One region of the Paenibacillus sp. Marseille-Q9583 genome, then DNA from elsewhere that is predicted to be linked to it. Evidence: riboswitches for the same ligand, from Rfam matches in the RefSeq annotation. Region 1 holds a riboswitch; each other region holds the start of a gene.
The links. Region 1 has a riboswitch for cyclic di-GMP ahead of ACWNM1_RS01365 (discoidin domain-containing protein). Riboswitches for the same ligand answer to the same signal wherever they lie in the genome.
Positions count from the first base shown of each region.

Region 1 (2,207 bases):
ATTTTCGCTTGCGCTAACTCAAACACAACTTCATTCGTGAAGCTGTCATCATTGTTTTTATTGGTTTCCCAGTGTGTATTCGGTTGGTCATCGAGTATGTATTCAGGTTTCGTACCTGGATAGCTTCCACCGTTCACCGTTACTTTTGATACATTAGAGTTAGGCATTCTATAAGCTTCGCTATAGGCATTTTCATATGCTGTACCATAGGCTTTTAGCTTCGAAACCTTAGCCGCTGTTGCCTCTATTTGATGATTCTCCAGAAGTACTTTTGCATTCTCTATATCTGCTTGAAACTGTGCGTACAGTGGATGTGTCTGCACTTCTTGTTCTAAAGCCGTTAATTTCTCCACCGTATTAAATGCTGCGCTAACTTGACTCAAGGTATCATCTGTAAATAAATTTTTCATTTTAGCAGATACGGTATCTTCTTTGTAAAAAGAAAACTCAGCTGCACTCGCCCAATCTTGGTTAGCTTTTTTGAAGACAAATTTAAGTCTCTTGAAGGTTGTAGGTGCAAACTGAATCTCTACTACGTCACCTGCTCCGCCTTTATATTCTCCAGAGGATGCTAGCGTAAAATCGCCTGCATCCGTTGTTGAACCATAAATATCAAATTCCTGAGCAAACCCCTTCCCCTTTGCACTGGATTGTCTTGCAGCGTATACGATTCTATTTAATTCAGTGGACTCATTGAAAACAAAGACAACCTCATTCGTAAACGTTGAACTATTCGGTTTGCCCGTTTCCCAATGCGTACTCATATCGCCATCCATAGCCTTAGCTATAGGTGAACCTGAGTAGTTACCACCGTTATTGGTAATGGATTTAATATTCGCAGGATTCATTCTAAAAACATCATTATAAGCACCTAGGATAGCCTTGCCGTACAGATCAAACGGAATAACTGACGCATTGCTGAATAGGTTAGCCTTGCTTTGTACTACAGTGTTCACTACAGTGTTCACTACACTTACCTTGCTTACATCACTTGCTAAAGCATAACCTGCCTCACTCGAAAAACTGGCTAACATGGCTGCCGATGTAGCGATCGCAATCATTTTCCTCATCTTTTCTACCCCCCAGATGTAATATGAATCTCTTCCGTGCCTAAAAATAGACACAAAAAAAACTACCCCAAAAGAGTAGCTTGATTGCGTATAAAGTCGCATAAAAACTAAGACTTAATTTTTATTAAACCTTAAGAACAAAAAGCGTAATACACTCTTTGGCAGCTGGCTGACAATAGTTATGATAACCTTAGTCCCTATAGCTTTGCGTCCCTACATTTCCATAGGTTTGCCTATGAAGTTTCGAATACATTACAAAGAGTAACATAACGCTACATCTGATCGCATGATTAATTGGTATGAAATCCGAATAGGTAATTGCAATTACTTTTTCTATCGTGATAGATATTCTTTATCGAGTATCCCGGAAGAGAGAGGAAACTTTAGGACTGGAGGTCTACTTAACTCCCCGCACCAAACAAACGCCGGAACCAATTCCACACATCGCCCGTGATGGGAATTAACCCGAAGCCATGCTCGCCAACTGCGATTAGACCATATGCCCATTGGCCAATAGCTACTGCTCCCCCAGCAATCCGTCCTATGGCTACCGCCCCAAATGCCGTATCACCTATGGCGACAGCTCCCAACGCTTTTTCGGCTATCGCGATCGCGCCTACAGCCACTCCTGCAATGGCAATCGCCCCAGCCGCGAAGCCAAGCCAGCTAATTGCTATCGCTCCAAGGGCTAACCACATTCCTAGTGATATTGCACCCACGGATAGAACCCCTACGCTTATCGCACCTATGGAAATCAAGCCTACAGCTACATCTCCAATAGCAATTAATCCAACAGCTGTCTTCACTTGTGGCTTGCTTCCGTGACCATACCCCTGACCTGAGTATCGACCCAAATTGCTGCGAATACTTACCACCGGAAATGATGGAGACGGCCATTGATAATCAATTTCTCGTCCACCTAACCCTCTAGAATCCGCCCAGCGTGTGATGTACTTATGCCATTTCATATCCATCCCGTCCCCCTTCTCAATTACCTTAATTATACAACCCCGGGGGTTGGCTGTACTCAGACTCTAACCTGAAATTCACCTCATCCTCTAGACGGAGTTATACTCATTAGGATCACTGTTTGGGAATAGGATCAGGCTTTCCAAATAAATATCCCTGAAACAACTG
Region 1 covers NZ_CDRJTB010000001.1:324,390-326,596, forward strand. Annotated here, with positions in the region: gene ACWNM1_RS01365 (discoidin domain-containing protein) at 1-1,070, opposite strand, end outside; cyclic di-GMP riboswitch class I at 1,228-1,314, opposite strand; gene ACWNM1_RS01370 (hypothetical protein) at 1,472-2,044, opposite strand; gene ACWNM1_RS01375 (EAL domain-containing protein) at 2,154-2,207, opposite strand, start outside.

Region 2 (2,207 bases), on a different contig from region 1:
GTTTTATGAAGGTGAGTCACTTTCAAGAGAAACCAGACCGTATACAAGCAGAACAGCTCATCGAGCAAAATGCATTGTGGAATTGTGGAGTGTTTGCCTTCCGCTTAGGGTACTTGTTAGATATTTTGCAGCGTAAAGGGTTGCCTTTAGGATATGAAGAATTGCAGAAGCAGTATAAGCTATTGTCTTCCATCAGCTTTGATTATGAAGTGGTGGAGAAAGAAGAACATATTGTAGTACAGCCGTATGATGGATTCTGGAAGGATCTTGGAACGTGGAATACGCTGACAGAGGAAATGAGCAGCAAGCATGTAGGAAAAGGTTTTGTAACGGCGGATTCTGAGGGGACTTGCTTGATTAATGAGCTGGATATTCCGATTACGGTAATTGGTGCGAAGGATCTGATCATTGCGGCTAGCCCGGATGGGATTCTAGTTACCCATAAAGCTGAGAGCCCACGGATTAAAGAAGTGCTGAAGACCTTTGAACAAAGACCGATGTACGAGGAACGCCGCTGGGGTCATTACAAAGTTATTGATTATGTGAAATATGATGAAGGCAATGAAGTGCTGACCAAACGGATTTTTATATCTGAGGGGAATAATATCAGCTATCAATTACATCGCAAGCGTAGTGAAATATGGACAATCGTCAGCGGAGAAGCAAGTATTGTGCTGAATGAGAAAAAACATAATGTGAAGGCTGGGGACGTGGTACGTATACCGGAAGGAACGAAACACGCGATCCTTGCTTTGACGGATGTCGAGTTTATAGAGGTACAGACGGGTTCTGAATTAGTAGAAGAAGATAACATTCGTATTACTTTAGACTGGAATGATATAGAACTACAACAATTCATTTCATAGGTCTAACCTATCTATTTAACCAATCCAAAATTTCTTGAAACAGGTAAATTGACTCAATTATCAAAAAAAGTCATAAAAACACTAAATATATCATTAATTGTCGTCGATACTTACGGTAAGAGAGATTATTTCTCTTAAATTGAAAAGGCAAACCTATCGAAAGGTAGGGACGCAAAGCTATAGGGCCTTCGAAAGAGTGGCAGCCTGGCTACCGAAAGGGAGATTATTTTGAAAGCTTACCGTACGTATCGATTATTTGGCGCATTTCTGTCACTCGTCTTGTTTCTGACTGCACTTCCGCTTACTGTTGGAATTTCGCCGTCTGTTGTCATAGCTGCTTCAAATTCTGGAACGCCAGTTACCCCAGGAGCCTCACCTGAAGCCGTAAAGCTGCTTAACTATTTTTACTCAATTTCAGGAAAAGGTATTATTGCTGGCCAACACGACTATTTAGAAAGTCCAGATGAAATTAACAATATGCTGAAGGGAACCAGCGGACAATATGCGGCTCTTCATGGTTATGAACTGGGCGCGATCAGCGGTCAGTCAGACGGAACGATGGCCTGGCAGCGTCAAAATGTGGTGAACAGCGCCATCAACTGGAATAAAGCGGGCGGGATTGTAGCTATGACTTTTCATGCTAACCTGCCGGGCACCTCTTATGACTGGGATAATGTGAAAAAAACACTTAGTCAGAATGAGTTCAATAGTTACGTTACACCGGGTACCAAGCAATATAACAGTCTGATCGCTGAACTTGATAAGGTGGCAGTCTCTTTAAAAAGCTTGCGCGATGCCAATGTTCCGGTGCTTTGGAGACCCTATCATGAAATGAACGGAAACTGGTTCTGGTGGGGGAAGAAAAATAACTTTTCTAAACTTTGGAATATTATGTATGACCGTTTTGTTAACGTTCATAAATTAAATAATTTGTTATGGGTATGGAGTCCGAATGCTCCGAATGTTTGGTCAGATCCTTATGCGTTAACTTATCCAGGAGCAGATAAAGTAGATATTCTGGCAGCAGATATATACGAAAATGATTACCAGCAAAAATACTATGACAGCTTGTTGACTCTAGCCGCTGGCAAACCGATTGCGATCGGGGAGAATGGTGAAATGCCAAATCTGGAGAAGCTTCAGCAAACACAAAGTAAATGGACGTATATGATGAGCTGGGGAAAAATGCTTTACGAGAATAACAGTACAGATACAATCAAAACATTTATGAATAGCAACTATACCCTGACTAGAGATAAATTAAATGATAGCTTGGCACCCACGCCTAGCGCAGCACCAGTGCCGGCACCTCCCGAAGAAGAGGGTGAGGCAGCAATTCCT
Region 2 covers NZ_CDRJTB010000002.1:119,568-121,774, forward strand. Annotated here, with positions in the region: gene ACWNM1_RS02330 (sugar phosphate nucleotidyltransferase) at 1-866, shown strand, start outside; cyclic di-GMP riboswitch class I at 1,003-1,082, shown strand; gene ACWNM1_RS02335 (glycosyl hydrolase) at 1,095-2,207, shown strand, end outside.
Region 2: another riboswitch for cyclic di-GMP. It lies ahead of ACWNM1_RS02335 (glycosyl hydrolase); the one in region 1 lies ahead of ACWNM1_RS01365 (discoidin domain-containing protein).

Region 3 (2,207 bases), on a different contig from region 1:
CATATGAAATCGACCTTATTATTCTAGTTCGGCGGGCTTAACAATGGTTGTACCTTTGTTATTCTTGGAATACTTAGCTTCGATTTTCGTGTTGTATGTATCCTTTTCTCCATCACTTATCAGCACATAACTCAGATCGACTGTCAGCTTTTCCGTCTGCCAGGTCTTAGTATTGACGAATAATTTCCACGTTACGCTTTTGGGTTGAACTGTCTCACCATCCCAGAGGTTCTCCTGGTCATAGAGTTTGATTATTCCCTTAGCTGCTGTCGGATCGGTTACCGTGAACTGCAGGACGGTCTGAGCACCGGCAGTGCTGACTTTCATAGATTTTTTATAATTCTTTACCGAATCAAGCATGGAAACAGGATCGTATTGACCTTTGGAGTAAAAAGAATCCCACTCCATCTTCTCCAGTCCAATCCAATACTGCGCATCAGGATCGATTGGCTCACCGTCATCGTCGTAACCTTCATCTTCAGATTCATCGATCAGTTCACTTCCGTCTACAAGATAGTAAAACTCCTTGTCATTGGCATATAGACTGTACGATGTTTCTAAAAGACTACTATCAACGGTGCCAGCTGCAGCAAAATTCGGCAGTCGATTAATATCCAGCTTCAGTGTGTTAGTGTTGCTGATACGTACCCCACCGCTCTGAATATCCTGTTTTTTGATCACATCTAAGTGAAAATTCTTTATTGCTTTAGAGGCTGCCGTTACTTTGCTAATCATTTGATCCGCGGTTACTGCTGTTGTGGTAGCTGCAGACACGACTTCAGGATTAGACATCCATCCGATCGTTCCGGACAGCAATAAAGCACCTACTGCCAAACTAGTGCCTATTGTTTTGAAAAAACTGTTCATGTACTTCCCCTTTCGGCCCCTTGCGATAATGTAACGCCGTATAGGTCGAAATAATAAAAGAGCTCAAAATTGATTACATATTCTTAGAGCTATCCTTTATGCTTCATAAGACATCCCTATGGCGGCCTGGCGATCATTTCCTTCTGTAGAAAAGGCTTTAGACCCATGGCTTTGTGTCATCATCTTTCGATGATTTTACCTTTAACGCGGACATTCAATTAGTTTTAATTAGCTTACGGACGCCTGTCCCACCGCTAATTTTACCATGGTTATAATTACCTGTAAACGACTTATCTTCCATTCAAATTCGCTATGATACTCAGAAGAAATACTATAATCAAAATGAAAAATGAACGATTACATACGCTTATAAGTCTTATTAATGAGAACAGCAAGACAGGGGGTGCAGCAAAATGAGTGAACAAGAAATTTTCGAGCTCTATAAAGAACAGGTATATTATTTTTGTTACTACTTAATGAAAAATCAGGCAGATGCGGAGGATATTTGCCAAGAGGTATTTGTAAAAGTTATCTTAGCGGATAAGTCTAGGGTAAGAAACTTGAAATCTTGGATTTTAAGAATTGCTTCGAATGAGTGCAACAGTGTGATTAAGAGGCGTAAAACGGGGTGGATGAAAGAAGTACGTAATTATTTACTATCCAGGTCTGAGGAATCAAACCCTGTAGAAAAACGTTTGGATCGACAGGAAACTAAAAAAGAATTACAAGGGTTATACAGTCAGCTTCCCGACAAAATCAGAATGGTAGTAGTCCTTCGTTTTATCAACGAATTGACTGTACCCGAGATCTCTAAAGTTATGAGCATACCCGAAGGAACTGTAAAATCCAGACTGAATAAGTGACTTAAAATACTAAATAGTATGGGTGGAACCCAACTAAAGGAGCTGAGTAGTAATGAGTCTGTATATTGAAAAAGATAAACATATTCCCCGACCGGATTATGATTTGATGTGGACTGCCATAGAACAAGAAGCCTATAAACGTCAAAGAAATCTGAATGCGTCCCAGAATACTCCTAGGTCTAATAAAAAGGTTGTTCCAATCAGCATCGTCTTCTCTTGCCTCTTTCTTGTGGCCATTCCTGTATTCGCTAGTATGACGATTAATTGGGATAAAATTGGTGGTCGGAGTGTGAACAATGCATTAAATAACGGCATCGGTCAACAGTATAATCTTCAAGCTTCCAGTTCAGGAGTAACAATGAATTTGAACGGTGTTGTAACTGACGGAGAAAAAATGAAAATGCTGTTATCACTTGATACTAAATCTGATCTATCCCAATATACTGGATTTGCTACAGAGGAAAACATCATGACTAG
Region 3 covers NZ_CDRJTB010000011.1:121,353-123,559, reverse strand. Annotated here, with positions in the region: gene ACWNM1_RS08130 (DUF6612 family protein) at 19-867, opposite strand; cyclic di-GMP riboswitch class I at 985-1,077, opposite strand; gene ACWNM1_RS08125 (RNA polymerase sigma factor) at 1,281-1,730, shown strand; gene ACWNM1_RS08120 (DUF4179 domain-containing protein) at 1,783-2,207, shown strand, end outside.
Region 3: another riboswitch for cyclic di-GMP. It lies ahead of ACWNM1_RS08130 (DUF6612 family protein); the one in region 1 lies ahead of ACWNM1_RS01365 (discoidin domain-containing protein).